2 regions of the Streptomyces sp. NPDC052064 genome follow, and region 1 is predicted to be linked to the other one. Evidence: riboswitches for the same ligand, from Rfam matches in the RefSeq annotation. Region 1 holds a riboswitch; the other holds the start of a gene.
What was found. Region 1 has a riboswitch for glycine ahead of gcvT (glycine cleavage system aminomethyltransferase GcvT). Riboswitches for the same ligand answer to the same signal wherever they lie in the genome.
Positions count from the first base shown of each region.

Region 2: another riboswitch for glycine. It lies ahead of gcvP (aminomethyl-transferring glycine dehydrogenase); the one in region 1 lies ahead of gcvT (glycine cleavage system aminomethyltransferase GcvT).

Region 1 covers NZ_JBVJJE010000008.1:299,247-306,454, forward strand. The annotation lists gene ACZ6TU_RS23310 (ABC transporter permease) at 1-849, opposite strand, end outside; gene ACZ6TU_RS23315 (enhanced serine sensitivity protein SseB C-terminal domain-containing protein) at 1,193-1,993, opposite strand; gene ACZ6TU_RS23320 (enhanced serine sensitivity protein SseB) at 2,157-2,945, opposite strand; gene ACZ6TU_RS23325 (AAA family ATPase) at 3,013-3,681, opposite strand; glycine riboswitch at 3,863-3,963, shown strand; glycine riboswitch at 3,964-4,086, shown strand; gene gcvT (glycine cleavage system aminomethyltransferase GcvT) at 4,124-5,254, shown strand; gene gcvH (glycine cleavage system protein GcvH) at 5,358-5,735, shown strand; gene glyA (serine hydroxymethyltransferase) at 5,750-7,012, shown strand; gene ACZ6TU_RS23345 (L-serine ammonia-lyase) at 7,095-7,208, shown strand, end outside.
Region 2 covers NZ_JBVJJE010000010.1:334,300-341,507, reverse strand. The annotation lists gene ACZ6TU_RS27675 (bifunctional nuclease family protein) at 1-127, shown strand, start outside; gene ACZ6TU_RS27670 (MerR family transcriptional regulator) at 443-1,126, shown strand; gene ACZ6TU_RS27665 (DNA polymerase IV) at 1,260-2,663, shown strand; gene ACZ6TU_RS27660 (PRC-barrel domain-containing protein) at 2,688-3,062, opposite strand; glycine riboswitch at 3,176-3,271, shown strand; gene gcvP (aminomethyl-transferring glycine dehydrogenase) at 3,449-6,334, shown strand; gene ACZ6TU_RS27650 (TOBE domain-containing protein) at 6,386-6,805, opposite strand; gene ACZ6TU_RS27645 (ABC transporter ATP-binding protein) at 6,832-7,208, opposite strand, start outside.

The DNA.
Region 1 (7,208 bases):
GGAGGCCTGCGGCGGAGCGATACCGACACCGAGGAAGCTCAGCGCGGCCTCGAACAGGATGTTCGTCGGGATGATCAGCGTCGAGTAGACGAGGATCGGCGCGACGAGGTTCGGGAGCAGTTCCCGGAACAGGACGTACGGGCCGCGTGCCCCGAGGCTCGTGGCGGCCTCGATGAACTCCCGCTTGCGCAGGGTCATGGTCTGCGCCCGCACGATGCGGCCGATGTACGGCCAGCTGAAGAAGCCGATCACGAAGATCAGCACGCAGATGCGCAGGGACAGCCCGTCGAGACCGAAGAAACCGTCCTGCACCGAGGCCGAGATCGAGATGGCGAACAGCAGCAGCGGGAACGCGAGGAAGGTGTCCATCAGCCTGCTGATGACGCTGTCGATCCAGCCGCCGTAGTAGCCGGCGACGACCCCGAGCACGGTGCCGAGGCACACGGACAGCAGCGTGGCGCCGCCCGCGACCAGGAGGGAGACCCAGGAGCCGTCGATGATGCGGGCGAGCATGTCCCGGCCGTACTGGGGGTCCACGCCGAGCGGGTGGTCCCAACTCATGCCTCCCCAGCCGCCCTTGGGGGCGAGCAGGGCGGGGTCGATGAGGTCCTGGTTGAACTTGTTGGGATCGAGGTTGAAGATCCACTGGATCGGCTTGGAGAACACCGCCATCGTCACGAGCAGAATGACGACGACGCCTCCCGCCATCGCCACCTTGTCCCGCTTGAAGCGCATCCAGGCGATCTGGGTGAGAGAACGCCCTTCGATCTGGCTCTTCTTGACCCCGGAGAGCACGGCCTCGGGCTGTGCTCCGGCTTCCGCCCCGGTGGTCTCGATCGGTGCGGTCACGGTGCGATTGACCCCTCTCGGGCCGGCGATCGCCGAGCCCCTGGCTGCCGCTGTAGCGGTTTTGTTTGTCTCGTACACGAGACCGACCCGGCCCGTGTCTTGCGGGGAGTCTTCAACGCTTTGGCGATCTGTTGCCAGACTTGGCGGTGAAAGGATGCGTAAACGTGATGCTGTCTGCGGGGTTCCGTTATCCGGACAACGGGTAACGGGGGTCGGACGCACTGCAATAGGGGCACTTTAGGGCATACTCTCATTTTTCACCCTTATCTACGCGCGAAGAGCTGAGAGCCTGTCTCGTTTTGAGAGTGGGAATCGGGGGCCCGCGGGTCGGCCGCGGGGCGGGTCAGTACCTGCCCTGAGCCGGGGGGAAGCCGTAGCCCGAGGCCGGGGCCTGGACAGGGGCGGTGGCGTGGGCCTCGCGGTCGTAGAAGGGGCGGGCGCTCGCACGCAGCCACATGGCGACCGGGTCGTGTTCGTCGGACATGGCTACGGTCGAGACGGGCAGCCCGTCCGGTACGGCACCGAGGGACTGCTGCATCATCGCGCGCACGGAATCCACCGCCGGCGGCGAGGTGTCGTACACATCCAGTCCGATGGCGAGATACGGCGCCCCGAGCGCGGGCTGCACCCAGGCCCGGCGCAGTGAGCGGACGGCCGGGGTGCGGTGGGCGTTCTGCGCGAGCAGGGCGTAGAACTGCGGGATCTCGATGGCCGGTTCGGACAGCCGCAGCGGTCCGGCGGGCTGGCGGTCCAGGCCCGTGGCGACGCGGCGCAGGTCGAGCCACGGGATGCCGACGCCGCCGCCGGGGGCGTGCGGGTTGAGCCAGAGGCCGTAGTGGTCGGGGTAGAGGGCGCGGGCGACGTCGATTCCGTCGACCACCTCGTACGAGCGGTTCCAGCCGCTGGCCGAGAGCTCCTGGGCCGAGGTCACGCAGGGGGCGTAGCCGTAGCCGTCGACCTCCATGTTCCCGTACTGGGCGTCGGGGGAGCCCGCCTGGCCGTGCCAGAGAAGCATCCAGATCTGGCCGGTGTGCGGGGTGGCGAGCGCGCGCAGGAGTGCCTCGTAGGCGTCGTAACGCCCGGGCGTGACCTGGCGCAGCATGTGCTCGACCTGTCCGGCCGCGGCCGTGCCGCTCGCGCTCACCTTTACCGCCCCTTCGTACAACGCCTCGACCGTGACCTAGCTTAAGCCCGCCCATGAGCTCGGAGCTTGGTGTCGTCTCGCGGCCGCGGGTTGTTCGTGGTCGATCGCGCCCACGCGGCGGAGCCGCATGATGCTACAGCCCCGCACCCCTCGGCCGGTTGCCCTACCGCTGGTAGAAGGGCCGGACCCTGTCCTTCATCCAGGTGCCCACCGGGTCCTCCGCCACGTCCAGGAGGACCAGGTTGACCGGCCAGGGGGCCGGGGACTTGGTCACGGCTCGGGACAGGGCCTCCAGCGGGAGGGCTCGCAGGTCACCTTCCCACTGGGAGAGTTCGACGCCCACGAACATCACCGGGTCGGCGGTCTCGATCGCGGCGAGGCAGCGGCGGGCCGTGACGACGACGCCGATCGCCTCGAACTCGGCGGAGGCGGCGGCGAGGAAGTCCACCGGGTCGTCCTGCCAGTCGGGCTCGAAGAGGCGGACCCGGCCGCCGCTCGCGGGGCCGTCCAAGGGTGTCCGGCCGGCCCTGCAGAGCTCGGCCACGGCGGGCGGCGGGAGCGGTATGCCGACCACCCCGCCCGGATTGACGGCTATCCCGGCGTGCGGGGGCAGGCCGCGGGCGAACTCCACGGCGGGCGCGATGGTGTACGACATATGGGAGCCGACGACCTGGCGGAACTGCTCCTCGGAGCTGAACACCGGTACGTACGCCTGGCCCTCGATCTCTATCCCGGGCAGGTCGAGAGGGCCGCTCTGGGGGCCGCCGCCACTCGGCAGGGGGACCCAGACGAAACTCCGGCCGAGCACCTCGACGATCCGCCCGCCGGCCGACGGCCCGGCGCCGAGGGAGGCCGAGAGCACCTCCTCCAGTTCGTTGCCGGGCCATCCGCCGTGCGGGTGGGTCTGCGTGTGCGCCGGGAAGTCCGCGGAGAAGTCCGCCGGGAAGTCCATCTGCCTACCGCCTGCCTGGAACCACTGCTGTGACTCAAAAGGCTAGCGGCTCGCCGGCCGCCGGCGGTCAGCCCATGAACCCGATCCGGCGCAGGGTGTCCGCCGCGTCCCGGTCGACGAGGATCGCCGAGCCGCAGCCCGCGGGCAGTTCGCCCCGCTCCACGGAGCGCAACAGGCGGGTGGTCGCCGCGCGGTGGCGCAGGAACGCGTACCGCGAGACACCGCGGCCGCGGTCGCGCTGGCCGGCCAGGGCCTCCTCGGGGGTGACGTCGAGCATGAGCAGATGCAGGGTGCCGCCCCGGCGGCGGGCCTCGCGGGCCAGCCAGCGGCGGACCCAGGCCTGGGTGCCGCAGTCGTGCACCACGACGCCCTCCCCGGTGCGCAGGGCGCGCCGCAACCCGGTGTAGTGGGCGAGGCGGACGAGCGGGCGGTAGACCGCGTACGGCAGGAAGCGCGACATGCGGCCGTCCCAGCGGTCTCGGGTGTCCTGGGAGTCGATGCGCCGGCCGGGCACGGTGCGCCGCATCAGCGTGGACTTGCCGCTGCCGGGCAGGCCCGTGACCACGACGAGGTCGCGGGCGCCGAAGAGCAGCGCGTGCGGGCTGCGGCCTGCGCGCTCGCGCAGGTCGCGGACGACCGGCACCGGCAGCGGGCCACAGGCCGCGCGTGCCGGAACGGCCGGCTGCTCGGGCAGCGCGACGCCCGATGTCGTGGCGTACGCGGTGGTCCTGTTCACCGTGATCGTCCTCCCCTGGGGCCAGGTATGGAGTCCCATCCCCGCTGAGCGTAAAGAGAAGGTAATGCCCGATGTCTCTGGTTTTAGTCCTCTTCCTGCAACAGGCCTGCTACAGGGTGGTGCCCTGCCACCCCGCGACGATGCGTGCAATGATGTGCGCGCCAACTGCATACCGGCCGTTTGAATCCGCGCGGGAGAGTCCCCAGCACCGTCTGACGCTGGGGCGCCGAAGGAGCAAGTCCCTCCCTTGAATCTCTCAGGCCCCGTTACCGCGCGGGCGAGGCACATCTGAAAAGCGGGCCATCTCCTGTCGTCGAGGCGACGGGCGTGGCTCCACCCAAGGTGCAAGCCGTGTCCCCCGTGGTCATGGCGAACCTCTCAGGTTCCGATGACAGATGGGGAGGAACGACCTCGCCCGTCATGCCCCTGGGAGACGCGACCGATGAGCAGTACAGGAGAACTCCGCCACACCGCGCTCGATGCCCTGCATCGTTCGCTCGGCGCGACGATGACCGACTTCGCCGGCTGGGACATGCCCCTGCGCTACGGCTCCGAGCGCGACGAGCACACCGCCGTGCGCACGAAGGCCGGGCTCTTCGACCTCTCCCACATGGGCGAGATCACCGTCACCGGTCCGCAGGCCGCCGCCCTGCTCGACTTCGCGCTCGTCGGCAACATCGGCGGCGTCAAGCCGGGCCGCGCCCGCTACACCATGATCTGCCGGGCCGACGGCGGCATCCTCGACGACCTGATCGTCTACCGGCTGGGCGAGACCGAGGCCCCCGAGTACATGGTCGTCGCCAACGCCTCCAACGCCCAGGTGGTCCTGGACGCGCTGACCGAGCGAGCCGCCGGCTTCGACGCCGAGGTGCGCGACGACCGGGACGCCTACGCGCTGATCGCCGTACAGGGCCCGGAGTCCCCCGGGATCCTGAAGTCCCTCACCGACGCCGACCTCGACGGGCTGAAGTACTACGCCGGCCTGCCCGGCACCGTCGCCGGGGTCCCGGCCCTGATCGCCCGCACCGGTTACACCGGCGAGGACGGCTTCGAGCTGTTCGTGAAGCCGGAGCACGCGGTCGAGGTGTGGCAGGCCCTGACCAAGGCGGGCGAGGGCGCCGGACTGGTCCCGTGCGGGCTGTCCTGCCGCGACACGCTGCGCCTGGAGGCGGGCATGCCGCTGTACGGGCACGAGCTGAGCACCTCCCTGACGCCTTTCGACGCCGGTCTCGGCCGGGTGGTGAAGTTCGAGAAGGAGGGCGACTTCGTGGGGCGCGAGGCCCTGCGCGAGGCCGCCGCCCGGGCCGAGCAGAACCCGCCGCGCGTGCTCGTCGGGCTCGTCGCCGAGGGCCGCCGGGTCCCGCGCGCCGGGTACGCCGTCGTCGCCGGCGGCGAGGTGATCGGCGAGGTCACCTCCGGCGCCCCCTCCCCCACCCTCGGCAAGCCCATCGCCATGGCGTACGTCGACGCCGCGCACGCCGCGCCCGGGACGCCAGGCGTGGCCGTGGACATCCGGGGCAGTCACGAGCCGTACGAGGTCGTGGCGCTGCCGTTCTACAAGCGGCAGAAGTAGACACTGGCCGGGGGCCGCGGCAAGCGCCCCCGTCGCCCTTCGTCCCAGCTCACCAGCAGTCCCCCGTCAACAGCACTCCCGCGCGTACAGGAGAATCCAGGCCATGAGCAACCCCCAGCAGCTGCGTTACAGCAAGGAGCACGAGTGGCTGTCGGCCGCCGAGGACGGCGTCTCGACGGTCGGCATCACGGAGCACGCGGCCAACGCGCTCGGCGACGTGGTCTTCGTCCAGCTCCCCGAGGTCGGTGACTCGGTGTCCGCGGGCGAGACCTGCGGTGAGCTGGAGTCGACCAAGTCGGTGTCCGACCTCTACTCCCCCGTCTCCGGTGAGGTCACCGAGGTCAACGAGGACGTCGTGAACGACCCGTCGCTGGTGAACTCGGCGCCCTTCGAGGGCGGCTGGCTGTTCAAGGTGCGGGTCGCGGAGGAGCCGGGCGACCTGCTCTCCGCCGACGAGTACACCGCGTTCTCCGCCGGCTGAGGAGTCGTAGCCGTATGTCCGTCCTGAACACACCCCTGCACGAGCTCGACCCGGCCGTGGCCGCCGCGGTCGACGCCGAGCTGCACCGCCAGCAGTCCACGCTCGAGATGATCGCCTCGGAGAACTTCGCCCCGGTCGCGGTCATGGAGGCGCAGGGCTCGGTCCTCACCAACAAGTACGCCGAGGGCTACCCGGGCCGCCGCTACTACGGTGGCTGCGAGCACGTCGACGTGGTCGAGCAGATCGCGATCGACCGCGTCAAGGAGCTGTTCGGCGCCGAGCACGCCAACGTGCAGCCGCACTCGGGCGCCCAGGCCAACGCGGCCGCGATGTTCGCGCTGCTCAAGCCGGGCGACACCATCATGGGTCTGAACCTCGCGCACGGCGGGCACCTGACCCACGGCATGAAGATCAACTTCTCCGGCAAGCTCTACGACGTCGTCGCCTACCACGTCGGCGAAGACGGCCGGGTCGACATGGCCGAGGTGGAACGGCTGGCGAAGGAGTCGAAGCCGAAGCTGATCGTCGCGGGCTGGTCGGCCTACCCGCGGCAGCTGGACTTCGCCGCGTTCCGCCGGATCGCGGACGAGGTCGGCGCGTACCTGATGGTCGACATGGCGCACTTCGCGGGGCTCGTCGCGGCCGGGCTGCACCCGAACCCGGTCCCGCACGCGCACGTGGTGACCACGACCACCCACAAGACGCTGGGCGGCCCGCGCGGCGGTGTGATCCTCTCCACGGCCGAGCTCGCCAAGAAGATCAACTCCGCTGTCTTCCCCGGTCAGCAGGGCGGTCCGCTGGAGCACGTGATCGCGGCCAAGGCGGTCGCCTTCAAGGTCGCGGCCTCGGAGGACTTCAAGGAGCGCCAGCGCCGTACGCTGGAGGGTGCCCGCATCCTGGCCGAGCGTCTGGTGAAGGACGACGTCCGGGCCGTGGGCGTGGACGTTCTGTCCGGCGGCACGGACGTGCACCTGGTCCTGGTGGACCTGCGTCACTCGGAGCTGGACGGGCGGCAGGCCGAGGACCGCCTCCACGAGGTGGGCATCACGGTCAACCGCAACGCGATCCCGAACGACCCGCGCCCGCCGATGGTGACGTCGGGCCTTCGGATCGGCACGCCGGCCCTGGCCACCCGCGGGTTCCAGGCCGAGGACTTCGCGGAGGTCGCGGACGTCATCGCCGAGGCGCTGAAGCCGTCCCACGACGCCGAGGCCCTCAAGGCCCGGGTGAAGGCCCTGGCCGACAAGCACCCGCTGTACCCGGGTCTGAACACATAACGAAGAAACCTTTCAGGGCGCCCCGTCCCGCGTGGGCGGGGCGCCCTGCCCCCTCGCACCACCCCCGTAGTCAGGAGTCCCCGTGGCCATCTCGGTCTTCGACCTGTTCTCGATCGGCATCGGCCCGTCCAGCTCCCACACGGTCGGCCCCATGCGCGCCGCCCGGATGTTCGCCAGGCGGCTGCGCAACGAGGAA
Region 2 (7,208 bases), on a different contig from region 1:
CGGCAGTGACACGGTGCTCGACGACGCCGGTATCGCGATCCCGGACGAGCAGGAGGACGAAGTGGAGAAGTTCCGCGAGTTCCTCGACCAGATCTCCCCGGAGGACTTCGGTAGCAGCAGTCAGTGAGCTCCGGATTCCGGTAAGAGCCGGATGGCGCGGAGTATCAGCGGTCAGTGAGACGTGTGGGCGGCCCGGCGGACGATGTGGTCCGCGGCAGGGTCGCCCGCCGCATGTGTGACGGGGGAATTGCCCGCTGTGCCGGAGGCGAGTGAGAGCGTCACACGGCCTGTTTCGGAGGCATTCGGCTAGCCTTTCCCCGCGGTGGGGCACGGGAAACCACTCCTAGGGTGATTATCACTCGGCGTGGCGAGTGTGGCGATCGTTGACGCACCCCGGGTGACTGCCTACCGTCGAGAAGGCAGGTCAAGGACGGAGGTCGGCGTGAGAAGCAGCGGCGACGGTACGGCTGGGGGTGGCCCCGAGCGCAGTCTCAGGGCGAGCGGTCCGTACCCTCCCCCGGGCTCACGGCTCCGCCCGAGCGGGGGGTGCCCCCAGCCCGGCGGGGTGGCTGATCACGCTCCGCAGCGACCGACGGCCGTGCCGAGCAGCGGAGGGACGACGTCCATGGCGTCCGAGCAGATCGGCTATCGCGGCCCCACGGCCTGCGCGGCCGCCGGTATCACCTACCGGCAGCTGGACTACTGGGCCCGCACGGGCCTCGTCGAGCCGAGTGTGCGGCCCGCCTACGGGTCGGGGACGCAGCGGCTGTACAGCTTCCGGGACGTCGTCGTCCTGAAGATCGTCAAGCGGTTCCTCGACACCGGGGTGTCGCTCCAGAACATCCGCACGGCCGTCCAGCACCTGAGAGAACGCGGTTTCCGCGACCTGGAGCGGATGACGCTGATGAGCGACGGAGCGACGGTCTACGAGTGCACCTCGCCGGATGAGGTCCACGCCCTGCTCCAGGGGGGCCAGGGTGTCTTCGGGATTGCCGTGGGCGTGGTGTGGCGGGATGTCGAGAGCGCGTTGTCCCAGCTGCACGGGGAGCGGATCGACACCGGCGAGACCCTGGTCGGGCCCAACCCGGCGGACGAGCTGGCGCGGCGGCGGAACCGGGCCGTTTGAGCCGTCCGGCAGTGCGGTGCCCCCGCGGCCGCTACAGGCGCGACGTTTCCGCGTCGGGATGCAAGCGGTTTCTCCCAGGGCGTCAGGGCGGTTGTCCGGGGCGTTGTCAGTGGCGTAGGGCAGCATCGGAGTTGTGAGAACCGCGCCCACGATCCTGCATCTCGACATGGACGCCTTCTTCGCCTCGGTGGAGCAGGTGTCCAAGCCGAGTCTGCGCGGGAAGGCCGTCGTCGTGGGCGGGCTCGGGCCGCGGGGCGTCGTGGCCACGGCGTCGTACGAGGCCCGGGTCTTCGGGGTGCATTCGGCGATGCCGATGGGGCAGGCGCGGCGGCTCGCGCCCAACGCCGCGTATCTCGTGCCGCGCTTCGAGCTCTACCGGACGATCAGCGAGCGGGTGATGGAGCTGCTGCGGGCGTTGTCGCCCCTGGTGGAGCCGCTGAGTCTGGACGAGGCCTTCGTGGACCTGGAGGCCGGGGGAGCGGCCTGGGACGAGCAGTCGGCGCGGCTGGTCGGGGCGCAGTTGCGCGCGGACATACGGGCCGTCACCGGGCTCACGGGGTCGGTGGGGCTCGCCGCCTCCAAGATGCTCGCGAAGATCGCGTCGGAGCAGGCCAAGCCGGACGGGCTGGTGGTGATCGCGCCGGGGACCGAGCGGGCGATGCTCGGGCCGATGTCGGTGCGGATTCTGCCGGGGGTCGGGCCGGCGACGGGCGACCATCTGCGGCGGGCCGGGATCACCACGGTCGAGGAGATCGTCGAGGCGGGGGAGGACGAGTTGGTCCGGCTGCTGGGGAAGGCGCACGGACACGGGCTCTACGCCATGGCGCTGGCGCGGGACGACCGGCCTGTCGTGGCGGAGCGGGAGACGAAGTCGGTGTCGGTCGAGGACACCTACGACGTGGACATCCACGACCGGGTGCGGGTCGGGCTCGAGGTGCAGCGACTCGCCGACCGGTGCGTGCGGCGGCTGCGCGGGGCCGGGCTGTCCGGGCGGACGATCGTGCTGAAGGTGCGGCGGTACGACTTCTCGACGCTCACCCGGTCCGAGACGCTGCGCGGGCCGACGGACGATCCCGGGGTGATCCGCGAGGCGGCGGCCAGGTTGCTGGACTCGGTCGACACGACGGGCGGTGTGCGGCTGCTCGGGGTGGGCGTCAGCGGGCTCGCCGACTACACGCAGGAGGATCTCTTCGCGCAGGCGGCGGGGGAGCGGGCGGAGGCGCAGGGGCCGGTCGAGGAGCCTGCCGTGGCGCCGGTCGAGGAGCAGCCGGCGCTCGCCGAGCGGCGGTGGCCCGCCGGGCACGACGTACGGCACGCCGTGTTCGGGCACGGGTGGGTGCAGGGCAGCGGTCTGGGGCGGGTCACCGTGCGGTTCGAGACGCCCGGCTCGGAGCCCGGGCGGGTGCGGACCTTCCGGGTCGACGATCCGGATCTGGAGCCGGCGGATCCGCTGCCGCTGGTGTTACCGAGACCGGAGGAGAGCCGCGGGCCGGAGGGTGGGTCCGGAGCTGTGGGACTGCGGTCCGCTGTCCCTTAGAGGGCTGGACGGCTTGCCGGGGCTTCAGGCCGTCTCGTCCGTGCCTGCCAGCTTGCCGAAGTCGTGGTCCGCGAGCGGGGGAGATGCGGCGACGTCGAGGCCGTAGTGGTGGTAGAGCTGGAGTTCCTGTTCCGGGGAGAGGTGGCGGCCCACGCCGAAGTCGGGGGCGTCCTTGATCAGGGCACGGTCGAAAGGCACGTGGAGGGCGCCGTCGATCAGTTCACTGGGCTCGAGCGGGACGAAAGCGTCCCTGCTGAACAGGCCGGTCCGTATGGCAGCCCACTCCGGCTCGCCGGTGGCGTCGTCGAGGTAGATCTCGTCGATCGTGCCGATCCTGGTTCCGTTGCGGTCGAACGCCTTGCGGCCGATCAGGTTGCGCGGATCGATATCGGTTCGCACGGGCCCTCCACATGGTCGCAACTCATCCGTAAGCACAACAAAACGGCACAATCGGTGAGGCGGCCACTCGAAGGTTCGTGCGTTGACCTCGCTGGTACGCTGACAGCGGCTGCTGACCCCGTGCGGGAGAGTCCTCCAGACACCATCGGAGGCGCCGAAGGAGCAAATCCTCCCCGGAATCTCTCAGGCTCACGTACCGCACGGACGAGGTCACTCTGGAAAGCAGGGCGGGTGTCGACGGCTTCCGCTCTCACCGACGGTGAAAGCCGGAGGCCTTCGGGCGATCCGGTGAAGCTCTCAGGTTGAGATGACAGAGGGGGAGGCCGTTCGGGTACCCGTCCCGTGGTGCCCCTCGAAGGTCGTGTCAGACCAGGAGGCCTCCGCAAATGACCGCCCATCGCATTCCGCTCTCCGAGCTCGAAGAGGCAGTTCCCTTCGAGCAGCGCCACATCGGCCCCGACCACGAGGCCCGCGCCAAGATGCTGGCGCAGGTCGGCTACGGCTCGCTGGACGAGCTCACGGCCGCCGCGGTCCCGGCCGTGATCAAGAGCGCCGAGGCGCTGGACCTGCCGGGCGCCCGCAGCGAGGCCGAGGTGATCGCCGAACTGCGCTCCCTCGCCGACCGCAACCAGGTCCTCGGCTCCATGATCGGACTCGGGTACCACGGCACGTTCACGCCGCCGGTGATCATGCGCAACGTCATGGAGAACCCGGCCTGGTACACGGCCTACACGCCGTACCAGCCGGAGATCTCGCAGGGGCGGCTCGAGGCGCTGCTCAACTTCCAGACCATGGTCGCCGACCTCACCGGACTGCCGACCTCCGGTGCCTCCCTGCTCGACGAGGGCACCGCGGCCGCCGAGGCCCTTGCGCTGTCGCGGCGCCTCGGCAAGAACAAGAAGGGCCTGTTCCTGGTCGACGCGGACGCGTTGCCGCAGACCATCGCCGTGATCCAGACCCGGGCCGAGCCGACCGGCGTCGAGGTCGTCGTCGCCGATCTCAGCGAGGGCATTCCCGCCGAGATCGCCGAGCGCGAGATCAACGGCGTGCTGATCCAGTACCCGGGCGCCTCCGGAGCCGTACGGGACATCAAGCCGGTCATCGACCAGGCGCACGAGCTCGGGGCGCTCGTCACCGTCGCGGCCGATCTGCTCGCGCTGACGCTGCTGAAGTCGCCCGGTGAGCTCGGCGCGGACATCGCCGTCGGGACGACGCAGCGCTTCGGTGTGCCGATGGGCTTCGGCGGTCCGCACGCCGGTTACATGGCGGTCCAGGAGAAGATGGCGCGCAGCCTGCCCGGGCGGCTCGTCGGCGTGTCCGTCGACGCGGACGGTAACAGGGCCTACCGGCTGGCGCTCCAGACGCGTGAGCAGCACATCCGCCGCGAGAAGGCCACCAGCAACATCTGCACCGCGCAGGTGCTGCTCGCCGTCATGGCCGGCATGTACGCCGTCTACCACGGGCCGGAGGGCCTGAAGGGCATCGCGCGGCGCACCCACCGGTACGCCACCGTCCTCGCCGCCGGGCTCGCGAGCGGCGGTGTCGAGGTCGTGCACGGTTCCTACTTCGACACGCTCACCGTGCGCGTCGAGGGCCGGGCCGCCGACGTCGTGGCCGCCGCGCAGGAGAACGGGGTCAATCTCCGTCTCGTCGACGCCGACCACGTCTCGATCGCCTGCGACGAGACCACCACGCGGGCCCAGCTGCGAGCCGTGTGGGCCGCCTTCGGTCTCGAAGGCGTCATCGAGGCGCTGGACGCGGCCACCGAGGACGGGCTTCCGGACGCGCTGCTGCGGACCGACGAGTACCTGACGCACCCCGTCTTCCACCAGCACCGCTCCGAGACCGCCATGCTGCGCTACCTGCGCCGGCTGGCCGACCGCGACTACGCGCTCGACCGGGGCATGATCCCGCTGGGCTCCTGCACCATGAAGCTCAACGCGACCACGGAGATGGAGCCGGTCACCTGGCCCGAGTTCGGGCAGCTGCACCCCTTCGCGCCCGCCGAGCAGGCGGGGGGCTACCGGACGCTCATCCGCGAGCTGGAGGACCGTCTCGCCGAGGTCACCGGGTACGACAAGGTGTCCCTCCAGCCGAACGCCGGGTCGCAGGGCGAGCTGGCCGGTCTGCTCGCCGTACGCGGATACCACCGGGCCAACGGGGACGAGCAGCGCACCGTGTGCCTGATCCCGTCGTCCGCGCACGGCACCAATGCGGCGAGCGCGGTGATGGCGGGCATGAAGGTCGTCGTCGTGAAGACCGCCGAGGACGGCGAGATCGACGTCGAGGACCTGCGGGCGAAGATCGAGCAGTACCGCGACGAGCTGGCGGTGCTGATGATCACGTACCCGTCCACGCACGGCGTGTTCGAGGAGCATGTCGCCGACATCTGCGCCCAGGTGCACGAGGCGGGCGGGCAGGTCTACGTCGACGGGGCCAACCTCAACGCCCTCGTGGGACTCGCCAAGCCGGGACACTTCGGCGGTGACGTCTCGCACCTGAACCTGCACAAGACCTTCTGCATCCCGCACGGCGGCGGCGGTCCCGGCGTCGGTCCGGTCGCGGTGCGTGAACACCTCGCGCCGTACCTGCCGAACCACCCGCTCCAGCCCGAGGCGGGCCCGGAGACGGGGGTCGGTCCCATCTCCGCGGCCCCGTGGGGTTCCGCCGGCATCCTGCCGATCTCCTGGGCGTACGTCCGGCTCATGGGCGGCGAGGGGCTGAAGCGGGCCACGCAGGTCGCGGTGCTCAGCGCCAACTACATCGCCAGGCGGCTGGAGCCGCACTACCCGGTGCTCTACACCGGCCCCGGCGGGCTCGTGGCGCACGAGTGCATCATCGACCTGCGGCCGCTGACCAAGGCGACCGGGGTGAGCGTCGACGACGTCGCCAAGCGGCTGATCGACTACGGCTTCCACGCGCCGACGATGTCCTTCCCGGTGGCCGGGACGCTGATGATCGAGCCGACCGAGTCGGAGGACCTGGCCGAGCTGGACCGGTTCTGCGAGGCGATGATCGCCATCCGTGCGGAGATCGAGAAGGTCGGCTCCGGCGAGTGGCCCGCGGACGACAACCCGCTCCGGGGCGCCCCGCACACCGCCGGGACGCTCGCCGGGGAGTGGGAGCACGCCTACAGCCGTGAGGAGGCCGTCTTCCCGGCCGGGGTCTCGCCCGCAGACAAGTACTGGCCGCCGGTGCGCCGCATCGACCAGGCCTTCGGCGACCGTAACCTGGTCTGCTCCTGCCCGCCGCTGGACGCGTACGAGGACTGATCGGCCCGACCGGTCGTAAGGGAGGGGCTCCGCGGTGCGGGGCCCCTCCCGTCATTCGGCGGCGAGGGACACCTCGGTCGACTTGATCAGGGCGACAACGGGGGTTCCGGCCGACAGGGCGAGGTCGTCCGCGGCGTCCCTGGTGATCGCGGCGGTCAGTTCGCCGCCCTCGACGGTGACCCGGACGGACGCCATCGCGTCGCCGGTCGTGATGTCCGTGACCGTGCCGGGGAGCCGGTTGCGGATGGACAGGCCCTCGACGGGGACGGTGGCCAGCGAGACCTCCGTCGACTTCACCAGGGCGCGCACGGCGGTGCCCGGCGCGAGACCGAGGTCGTCCGCCGCCTCGCGGGTGATCGCCGCGGTGAGGGCCTGGCCGCCGGTGAGGCGGACGCTGACCGTCGCCATGGCCTCGCCCGATGTGACGGCGGTGACGGTGCCGGGGAACTGGTTGCGGATGCTCAGGCTCATGGGGGCACGGTAGCCCGATCTGTTCCCTATGCCGGGTATGCGTGTGTTTGCGTCGCCTTGACCGCCGCCCAGACCGGGGCGCCGGGATGCAGGTCGAGTTCGGCGGCGGCGACCGTGGTGAGGTCGGCGGTCAGGGGCAGTTCGCCCGTGAGGTCCGCGCGGATCTGGTCGCCGTGCGTCTCCAGTCCGGCGACCTCGCAGCGCCACAGGTTGCGGGCGCTGGAGCCGGTGGGGGGCTCGCGGTACAGCGTCACGGCGCCGGGCGGGAAGGCGACGAAGGCCGGGCCGGAGAGCTCTTCCGTGGTCGTGATGGCCGGGCCCGCGTCGAGCCGGACGGTGTGGCCCTCGGCCCGTCCCCGGTAGAGGTTGAGGCCGACGAGCCGGGCGATGTAGTCCGTGCGGG